3 linked regions of the Bradyrhizobium sp. AZCC 1610 genome follow. The protein of the gene in region 1 interacts with the protein of each later gene in a pairwise test. Links are inferred from orthologs where the notes say so. Each region holds a gene or a part of one and is shown in the gene's direction. Other genes may lie near its edges.

Region 1 (2,981 bases):
TTGAACTCGCGCCTCCAATGATGCCGAAGGCCGAAGCGCAGGCGTGGGCGTCGAAGCTCACGCTCTCCGGGATGGAGCGAAAGCTGCGTGAGCTGGAAGTATGGGTTGCCGAGCTCAACGGCGTCATAGCCGGATGGGGGGCCATTCGCGGCGACACGCTGGAGGGCTTGTATGCTGCGCCTGAATTTGCCGGGCAGGGCGTAGGCGCCGGATTGCTCGATAGGCTCGAAGGGCTGATGCGCGACCGCGAGTTCCCTTCGGTGCGCGCTGAGGCAAGCTCAAATGCCCGCGACTTCTACCTTTGTCGCGGCTACAAGGCGACCGGCCCTCAAACGCCGCAAGGCGCCTGGCCCATCGCGAAAGAACTTCTGACCTGAAAACAGGGGTGGCGGAGAATAAGCGCGCTGGGCAGCGGCAGGGTTCTGGCGACCGTTTAAACCGTTCACGGCGCTTGATTTTCGTCTCGCGAGGGGCGACTTTGGCGCCCGCTTGGCCGGGGCCTATCGGAGCCCTGGCGACGGGTTGTCAGGAGGATATTGCGTGGCGGACCATCAGGTGCACGATTTGACGCCGGAAGATGTGGCGAAGGGGATGGCGGAGGGCCGCTATCTGCTGGTCGATGTCCGCGAGCCGAACGAGGTCGCGGTGGAAGCCTATCCGGACGGCGTGGTGGTTCCGCTGCAGTCGTTCGATCCGGCGGCCATTTCCGATCCCAAGGGCAAGCAGGTGGTGTTTGCCTGCCGCTCCGGCAAGCGCTCGGTGACGGCGTCGCTGGCGGCGCAGGCGGCTGGTCTGCCCTATGACAAGCATCTGGCGGGCGGCATTTTGGCGTGGAAGGCTGCGGGATTGCAGACCAAAACCGGCGGCTGATCTCCACCATGACATCCATGAACAAGGTCTTTGCCGACCTTCCCGTCACCGTGTTCGAGGCGATGTCGCAGGCCGCCCGCGACAACAACGCCATCAATCTCGGCCAGGGCTTTCCTGACGATCCCGGACCGGAGGACATCCGCCGCGCTGCAGCCGACGCGACGGTGAACGGCTACAACCAGTACCCGTCGATGATGGGCATTCCCGAACTGCGGCAGGCGATAGCGGCGCATTACGGCCGCTGGCATAGTCTCTCGCTCGATCCGATGACGGAAGTGATGGTGACTTCGGGTGGCACCGAGGCGCTGACGGCGTCTATCCTCGCCGTCGTCGAACCCGGCGACGAGGTCGTGGTGTTCCAGCCGGTCTATGACAGCTATCTGCCGATCATCCGCCAGGCCGGCGGCATTCCGCGCCTGCTGCGGCTCGAGCCGCCGGGCTGGCGGCTGACGGAAGAGATGCTGGCCAGCGTCTTCAATCCCAAGACCAAGGCGGTGCTGTTCAACAACCCGCTCAATCCGGCCGCCGTCGTCTATCCCCGCGAGGATCTCGAATTGCTGGCGCGGTTCTGCCAGCAGTTCGATACCATCGCGATCTGCGACGAGGTCTGGGAGCACGTGATCTTCGACGGCCGCGAGCATATCCCGCTGATCACGATTCCGGGCATGCGCGACCGCACCATCAAGGTCGGCAGCGCCGGCAAGATTTTTTCGCTGACGGGATGGAAGGTCGGCTTCGTCTGCGCTGCGCCGCCGCTGTTGCGGGTGGCGGCAAAAGTGCACCAGTTTCTGACCTTCACCACCGCGCCGAACCTGCAGGCTGCCGTCGCCTATGGCCTCGGCAAATCAGATGAATATTTCTACGACATGCGCAAGGAACTGGCGCGGAGCAGGGACCGTTTGACGAAGGGACTGGAGAGCATCGGCTTTCCCGTGCTGAAGTCGCAGGGCACATATTTTCTCACCGTCGATCTGTCGCCGCTCGGTCTCAACGAAACCGACGTCGAGTTTTGCAAGCGGATCGTGACCGATTATAAAGTCGCTGCGATTCCAGTATCGGCGTTCTACGAGCAGGACGCGGTGACCTCGGTGGTGCGGTTCTGTTTTTCCAAGAAGGACGAAACGCTGGACACCGCGCTGGAGCGCCTGTCGGACGCGGTGCACGGCCGCCGCAAGAGGTAGCAGATGCATGACCTTCTCCGAGGTTCGCTTCGCCTGATCGGTGTGATGACGGTCGCGCTGTCGCTCTCGCCCGCATGGGCGCAGGAGCGCACCGTGAACTTCTACAACTGGTCGAACTATATGGCGCCGGGGGTGCTGGAGGATTTTACCAGGGAGACCGGCATCAAGGTGGTCTACGACACCTTCGACGCGAACGAGACGCTGGAGACGCGGCTGTTGGCCGGGAAGTCGGGCTACGACGTCGTGGTGCCCACCGGCTATTTCCTGCAGCGCCAGATCACCGCAAAAGTCTTCGTCAAGCTCGACAAGTCGAAGCTGCCCAACCTCGCCAACGCCTGGCCGGTGGTTACCAGCCAGCTTGCGACCTACGATCCCGGCAATAATTACGCCGCCAACTACATGTGGGGCACCACGGGCATCGGCTACAACGTCAAGATCGCGCAGAAAATCCTTGGGCCCGACGTCAAGATCGATAGCTGGGACATCGTCTTCAAGCCAGAGAACCTCGCAAAGTTTAGGGATTGCGGCATCCACATGCTGGACTCTGCCGACGACATTCTGCCCGCGGCGCTCAGCTATCTCGGGATCGATCCGAACTCGACCAGGCAGGCCGATCTGGAAAAGGCCGCCGAGCTCGTCAGCAAGATCAGGCCCAATGTCCGCAAGTTTCATTCCTCGGAATATCTGGGCGCGCTGGCATCCGGCGAGATCTGCTTTGTGGTGGGCTGGTCCGGCGACATCATGCAGGCGCGCAGCCGCGCGGCGGAAACCAGGAACGGCATCGAGATCGGCTACACCATCCCGAAGGAAGGCGCGCAGATGTTCTTCGACAATCTCGCGATCCCCGCTGATGCGAAGAACGTCGCGGAGGCCTATGAGCTGATCAACTATCTCTACCGCCCGGATGTCGCGGCGAAGAATTCCGACTTC
Region 2 (3,148 bases), 4.1 Mb from region 1 along the record:
AGGACGTCAATCTGGCTCTGTCGATTGCCGATCGAGGTTACGTCATGGAAACCGGTCATATCGTTCGTAGCGGGTCCACCAAGAAACTCATAGACGATCCTGAAGTCCGGCGTGCCTATCTCGGACTCGTTGAGACGTCAGCTAATGACGGAAAAACCGTCGAGAGTAGCGTCTGTCCTATGTGATAACCGGCCGCGAGGACACAGTTTCGTATCAAGTCGGAAGGAAGGCAGGTTGAGTTGCTAGTTCCGCTTAAAGTCGAGCATGCCATGACCAAGGAAGACGCGATTGATGAACTTAGATCGCTGCAACGGAACGGTGAAGGCTCCAACGTGCACGCGAACGCCGAGACGGTTCTTTGCGACTTCCTTGATGCAGCCGGCTATGGAGAGGTCGCACGCGAGTTCCGGAAGATCCACGAGATGTATCCGGTGGTGACCCCTAGATATTCGAAGCCTTCTTGGCCGTCGTAGGCAGAAGATAGGCGAACGGCTACACCAAGGATCGTCCGTGCTGAATTGTTGGGTCCAGCTCCATCATTCGGGCCTCCGGACATCCAAGGCAGCGGTGTCGATTGGGAGAGTCCGTTACGATTTCGAACGAGGAAAGCGTGCTCAGCGATGGAGAGGGCGAGTAAACGGCAATCACGGCGCTGGCGGTTGATTGATCAAGAAACATGCACTCAAACAATAATAAAATTCGATTGTCGCCTGCATCCTCCGATGAGACACAATAGCAGATGTGGCGGATGTCGAAGGCCACGGGAGCATTCGGCGCTTGTATCACTCGCGGGTGAGCTGCTTGATCGGAGCTAGTGATGCCGACTATGTCGAGAGTTAGCGACGCGCCCGAGAGAGGTCACGCATATCCGAGCGGCTGGCGCCGCTATCTTTACTCAACCAACCACAAAGACATTGGCACGATGTACTTCGTGTTTGCTATCTGCGCAGGTCTGATCGGTGGAATCATTTCAGTTGTAATTCGGATGGAATTGCAGCAGCCGGGCCTCCAGATTTTCACGAACACGAATACCTACAATGTATTTGTAACCGGCCACGGCCTGATCATGATCTTTTTCACGCTCATGCCGGCGATGATGGGTGGATTTGGCAATTGGATGGTGCCGCTGATGATCGGCGCGCCGGACATGGCGTTTCCGCGCATGAACAACATATCGTTTTGGCTACTGCCTGCATCATTTGCACTGCTCATTATCTCGATGTTCGTCGAAGGCGAGCCCGGCTCGAGCGGCGCCGGTACCGGTTGGACGCTGTACGCGCCGTTGTCGACCTCGGGCCATCCGGGACCGGCCGTCGATTTCGTAATCCTGTCGATGCATATCGCGGGTGCGTCTTCGATCCTCGGCTCGATCAATTTCATCACCACCATATTCAATATGCGGGCGCCGGGTATGAGCCTGCATAAAATGCCGTTATTCGCCTGGTCGGTCCTCGTGACGGCCTTCCTGTTGTTGCTGTCGCTGCCTGTGCTCGCCGGCGCCATTACCATGCTTCTCACCGACCGCAATTTTGGAACGACGTTTTTCGCGGCGGAGGGCGGCGGAGATCCGGTATTGTATCAACATCTTTTCTGGTTCTTCGGTCATCCCGAGGTTTACATCATGATTCTGCCGGGCTTCGGCATCGTCAGCCACGTCGTTTCCACATTCAGCCGCAAGCCGATCTTCGGCTATCTCGGAATGGTCTATGCACTGGTTGCGATCGGATTTATCGGATTTCTCGTCTGGGCCCATCATATGTACACGGTCGGGATGTCAAGCACCGCCCAGGCGTATTTCGCGTTGGCCAGCATGGTGATCGCAGTTCCAACTGGCATAAAGATCTTTTCCTGGATAGCAACCATGTGGGGCGGCTCCATAACATTTCGAACGCCGATGCTGTGGGCGATCGGATTCATCTTCGTGTTTACGGTCGGCGGTGTCACCGGTGTTGTGCTCGCCAATCCGGGCATCGACCGGACGTTGCAGGACACTTACTACGTAGTTGCGCATTTCCATTATGTACTGTCGCTTGGCGCCGTATTCGCGATCTTCGCAGGTTGGTATTATTGGTTCCCGAAAATGACTGGATACATGTACTCGGAAGCCCTCGGCAAACTGCACTTCTGGCTGACCTTTGTCGGCGTCAACCTTGCGTTTTTTCCGATGCATTTCCTCGGATTGTCGGGAATGCCGCGACGAGTTGCAGATTATCCCGACGCATTTGTAGGCTTGAACCAGATTGCCTCGATGGGGTCCTATGTCTCCGCAGCCGGTCTGATCGCGTTCTTCGTGGGCATGGTTTATGCCTTCGTACGGAAGGAGAGGGCTGCGGACAATCCGTGGGGACCTGGCGCAACCACGCTGGAGTGGACGTTATCTTCGCCGCCACCGTTTCATCAATTTGAGATCTTACCCCGAATTGAATAGATCAATTCTACGAGCTCTACAAATCAGCCGCGCCGACGTGGCAAAGGAGCCGGCAGACGCCTCCGATTCCGCGTCAACGATGCTCCGCTTTGCGTCGCACGCACGGTAGCGGTTGAAGCCATCGTTAAAGGGATCCGAGCCCGTGCGCAGACCGAAAGGTGTCACACAAGGCACTCCATTCTCATCCAACCGCAAAAATGTATTCAAGCGTCAATAGAATTCGTTTGTCTAACGTCCTTGCAAGATGGATCCTCAAGTGCTGCCGAGACGATCTTAAAGCGAAGCGGCATACGCGGTGACAAGTGGAGAGTGATTGTGATCAAGGACATTCTGGTGACCCTTCCGGCGGGCGATACGCCGTCCTTCGCGGTGGACTACGCCGCAACAGTCGCCAGAACTTTCAATGCGCACCTCACGGGCATTGCATTTGTGCAAGACGTGGCCAGCTCTGGAGCGTTGTTTGACTGGGCTCCGACGATTGTTCTGGATGATTATCGTCGAGAAGTGGAAGCTGCCGCTGAAGCTGCCAAAGCCCGGTTCGAGGAAACGTGCCAGCGAGAAGGCCTCTCCGCTGAATCGATGATTCTCAACGCGGGAGCGGTCAGCCTTCCTGAACTCCTTGCACGCGCAGCGCGGAGGTTCGATTTGACAATCCTTCCTCAGGCTGACCCGGAGGACGAGCGGTCGGAGGAGGTGATGATCGAGGCAGCCTTGCTGGGA
Region 3 (4,202 bases), 1.2 Mb from region 1 along the record:
TAGCGACCCCCCACCTGCTCGCCATCGCGATGCTGGAGCAGTGGAGCGAACTTCAAGCTGGGTTCGTCGTCCGGCAACCGTGAGACCGGTCAGGAATTAACCACAGGGGTCATTCTTCAAACCCACCCACTACCGCCCCTTGACTCCTGGAACAAAAAAGGAACAATGTTCCTCATATGTTCTCATATCGTAGGGAGTCGGACGATGTTGCGGATGTTCGTGGAAGAAGCGGCGGCGCTGGCCTCGATTGCGCTGTTTGTCGGGATGATCGCGGTCTGGGCGCAGGTGATTCCGCAGCTTTGAGGCCGGGCGAAAACCTGATCCAGGCCGACTTGCGGACGGGCTGGGGAAAAGCCGGATGGCGGGCGCGGAAGCTGCGTTCCGCGTGGACTTAGGCAGGTCAAGGCATCACCATTGCGGTGGCGAGTCGGTGCGCATCAGCGGCCGATGATCGCTCCCCACCATGATAAGAGCCCGTTAAGCGACCATGTCCAGTGCCGGATTCGTTCATCTTCACGTTCATTCGGCCTATTCGCTGCTGAAGGGCTCGATCAAGATCGCCAAGCTCGGCGAGCTGGCGAAGGCCGACCGTCAGCCGGCCCTGGCGCTGACCGACACCGACAACATGTTCGGGGCGCTGGAATTCTCCGACAAGATGGCCGGCTACGGCATCCAGCCGATCATTGGCTGCGAACTCGCCGTCGATTTCGGCGACCAGGACCCGAACGCGCGCAACGCGCTGGCCTCGGCGCCGTCGCGAATCGTATTGCTGGCGGCGCGGGAGCGCGGTTACCGCAGCCTGATGCGGCTGAACTCGCGGGCGTTTCTGGAAACGCCGGTCCATCAATCCCCGCACATCAAGCTCGAATGGCTGGAAGGCGATGCCGAGGATTTGATCGCGCTGACCGGCGGTCCCGACGGCCCGATCTCGCTGGCGCTGCATGCCGATCACACCGCCCTCGCGACAGCCCGTTGCGACCGGCTGGCGAGCCTGTTCGGCGATCGCCTCTATGTCGAATTGCAGCGCCACGGCATCGACAAGGAGCGCCGCGCCGAATCCGGCCTGATCGATCTCGCCTATGCCAAGGGATTGCCGTTGGTCGCGACCAACGAGCCATATTTCGCATCGAATGACGATTACGAGGCCCACGACGCGCTGTTGTGCATCGCCGGTGGCAAGCTGATCGCCGAGACCGACCGCGACCAGCTCACGCCCGATCATCGCTTCAAGACCCGCGCCGAGATGGCGGTGCTGTTCGCCGATATTCCGGAAGCGCTGGCCTCGACGATCGAGATCGCGGAGCGCTGCTCGTTTCGCCCGAAGACGCGAAAGCCTATCCTGCCGCGCTTCACGGTCGGCGCCGGCTCAGGCTCCGATGCGGTAGCTGAGGAGGCCGCGGAGCTGAAGCGCCAGGCCGAGGAGGGGCTCGCAAGGCGCCTGCAGGTTCACGGCCTGTCGCCCGGCACCACGGAAGAGGAGTACCAAAAGCGTCTCGCCTTCGAGATCGACGTGATCAACCGCATGAACTATGCGGGCTACTTCCTGATCGTGTCGGACTTCATCAAATGGGCCAAGGCCCACGACATTCCGGTCGGCCCCGGCCGCGGCTCCGGCGCCGGTTCGCTGGTCGCCTATTCGCTGACCATCACCGATCTCGATCCGATCCGCTTTGGCCTGCTGTTCGAGCGCTTCCTCAATCCCGAACGCGTGTCGATGCCGGACTTCGACATCGACTTCTGCCAGGACCGCCGCGGCGAGGTGATCGACTATGTGCAGCAGCGCTACGGCCGCGATCAGGTCGCGCAGATCATCACCTTCGGAACGCTGCAGGCGCGAGGCGTGCTGCGCGACGTCGGCCGCGTGCTGCAGATGCCCTACGGCCAGGTCGATAAATTAACAAAACTGGTACCGCAAAATCCTGCCGCGCCGGTGACGCTGGCGCAGGCGATCGAGAGCGAACCGAAGCTGCAGGCGTTCCGCGACGAGGACCCGGTGGTGGCGCGCGCCTTCGACATCGCCCAGCGCCTCGAAGGGCTGACGCGCCACGCCTCGACCCATGCCGCCGGCATCGTGATCGGGGACCGGCCCTTGAGCGAACTGGTGCCGCTCTACCGCGATCCCAAATCCGACATGCCGGTGACCCAGTTCAACATGAAGTGGGTCGAGCCGGCGGGGCTCGTTAAGTTCGACTTCCTCGGCCTGAAGACGCTGACCGTGCTCGATGTCGCGGTGAAGCTGCTCAGGCAGCGCAACATCCACGTCGATCTGCCGACGCTGCCGATCGACGATGCCCCGAGTTACCAGATGCTGGCGCGGGGCGACGTGGTCGGCGTGTTCCAGGTGGAAAGCCAGGGCATGCGGCGCGCGCTGATCGATATGCGGCCCGACCGCTTCGAGGACATCATCGCGCTGGTGGCGCTCTATCGCCCGGGTCCGATGGCCAACATCCCGACCTATTGCGCGCGCAAGCACGGCGACGAGGAGCCGGAATATCTGCATCCGATCCTGGAGCCGATCCTGAAGGAGACGTTCGGCGTCATCATCTACCAGGAACAGGTGATGCAGATCGCACAGGTGATGGCCGGCTATTCGCTCGGCGACGCCGACCTGCTGCGCCGCGCGATGGGCAAGAAGATCCGCGCCGAGATGGAAAAGCAGCGCGCGATCTTCGTCGCCGGCGCGGTCAACAACGGCGTGCCGAAGGGGCAGGCCGATACGATCTTCGAGCTGCTCGCCAAGTTCGCCGACTACGGCTTCAACAAGAGCCACGCGGCGGCCTATGCGCTGGTGTCCTACCACACCGCCTACATGAAGGCGCATTACCCGGTGGAGTTTCTGGCGGCGTCGATGACGCTCGAACTCAACAACACCGACAAGCTCTCGGAATTTCGCGCCGAGGCGCAGCGGCTCGGCATCAAGGTCGAGGCGCCGAATCTCAACCGTTCGGGCGCGACCTTCGAGGTTGGCGAGAACACCATCTACTATGCGCTCGCCGCGCTGAAGGGTGTCGGCCCCCAGGCGGTGGAGTTAATCGTCGAGGAGCGGCGCAAGGGCGTCTTCACCTCGCTCGCGGACTTCGCGGCACGGGTCAATCCGCGCGCCATCAACAAGCGCGTGATCGAAAGCTTAGCTGCCGCCGGCGCATTCGACACGCTCGAATCCAACCGCGCCCGCGTCTTTGCCGGCGCTGATGCTATTCTCGCCGCCTGCCAGCGCAGCCACGAGGCGGCAACGATCGGTCAGAACGACATGTTCGGCAACGCTGCCGACGCGCCGACTATCATGCTGCCGCAAATCGAGCCGTGGCTGCCGGCCGAAAAGCTCCGCCGTGAATACGACGCCGTCGGCTTCTTCCTGTCCGGCCACCCGCTCGACGATTACGCCACGGTGTTGAAGCGGCTGCGGGTGCAGACCTGGGCGGAATTCTCGCGCGCGGTGAAGACCGGCGCGACCGCGGGCAAGGTCGCGGCCACTGTGGTGTCGCGGATGGAGCGGCGCACCAAGACCGGCAACAAGATGGGCATCATGGGACTGTCAGACCCAACTGGGCATTTCGAGGCCGTGCTGTTTTCCGAAGGCCTCGCGCAATACCGCGACGTGCTGGAGCCGGGGGCTGCGGTGTTGCTGCAGCTCGGCGCCGAACTGCAGGGCGAGGACGTGCGCGCCCGGGTGCTGCATGCCGAGCCGCTGGATGACGCCGCGGCCAAGACCCAAAAAGGCCTGCGGATTTTCGTTCGCGACACCAAGCCGCTGGATTCCATCGCGCGACGGCTCAACATGCCGGAAGCTGCCGCGCCAAACGGTTCGGCAAAGGGCCTGCCGGCCAAGCCTGCGCCCGGGCCATCGGGCGGCGCCGATGGCGACGTCTCGCTCGTCATCATGCTCGACCTCCAGACCGAGGTGGAGATGAAGCTGCCGGGGCGCTTCAAGGTCTCGCCGCAGATCGCAGGTGCGATCAAGGCGGTGGCGGGCGTGGTGGATGTGCAGACGCTGTAGGCAACCCCTCCACATGGCGCTATCATGATACTTGAGGTTGCCAGTATCTTCACGAACCTGGCGAGAATCCGTCGCTTCTAGCCGTGAATTTTACGCGGGAGTCTCGCGCCTTTTACAGCGGCTCGAGATTGAGAGCTTAACTATCCAGCTTCAGCGAAGCTTCGCCGCGCAACCATAGCCGCTATGGCGAATCAGGGTCATCAAC

What was found.
Region 2: the proteins of V1279_RS11430 (region 1) and ctaD interact in binary tests that used the Escherichia coli proteins (3 or more experiments, as listed by UniProt). The link is inferred for Bradyrhizobium sp. AZCC 1610 from one-to-one orthologs.
Region 3: the proteins of V1279_RS11430 (region 1) and dnaE interact in binary tests that used the Escherichia coli proteins (3 or more experiments, as listed by UniProt). The link is inferred for Bradyrhizobium sp. AZCC 1610 from one-to-one orthologs.

What each region holds. Positions count from the first base shown.
Region 1 is NZ_JAZHRR010000001.1:2,401,649-2,404,629, forward strand. The notes cover bases 135-2,964. They hold V1279_RS11430 (aminotransferase), read left to right. Parts: upstream 135-878; coding sequence 879-2,051; downstream 2,052-2,964. Other genes in these bases: V1279_RS11420 (GNAT family N-acetyltransferase), read left to right, coding at 135-377; V1279_RS11425 (rhodanese-like domain-containing protein), read left to right, coding at 541-870; V1279_RS11435 (polyamine ABC transporter substrate-binding protein), read left to right, coding at 2,097-2,964. Outside these bases: more of V1279_RS11420, read left to right, coding at 1-134; more of V1279_RS11435, read left to right, coding at 2,965-2,981. UniProt on the Escherichia coli protein: Shows aminotransferase activity with methionine and histidine as substrates, and to a lesser extent also with phenylalanine.
Region 2 is NZ_JAZHRR010000001.1:6,520,494-6,523,641, reverse strand. Bases 126-3,122 are described here. They hold ctaD (cytochrome c oxidase subunit I), read left to right. Parts: upstream 126-817; coding sequence 818-2,428; downstream 2,429-3,122. Other genes in these bases: V1279_RS31995 (universal stress protein), read left to right, coding at 2,744-3,122; V1279_RS32005 (hypothetical protein), read left to right, coding at 270-473. In the rest of the region: more of V1279_RS31995, read left to right, coding at 3,123-3,148. UniProt on the Escherichia coli protein: Cytochrome bo(3) ubiquinol oxidase is the terminal enzyme in the aerobic respiratory chain of E.coli that predominates when cells are grown at high aeration.
Region 3 is NZ_JAZHRR010000001.1:3,572,693-3,576,894, reverse strand. The notes cover bases 147-4,197. They hold dnaE (DNA polymerase III subunit alpha), read left to right. Parts: upstream 147-487; coding sequence 488-3,997; downstream 3,998-4,197. UniProt on the Escherichia coli protein: DNA polymerase III is a complex, multichain enzyme responsible for most of the replicative synthesis in bacteria. This DNA polymerase also exhibits 3' to 5' exonuclease activity. The alpha chain is the DNA polymerase catalytic subunit.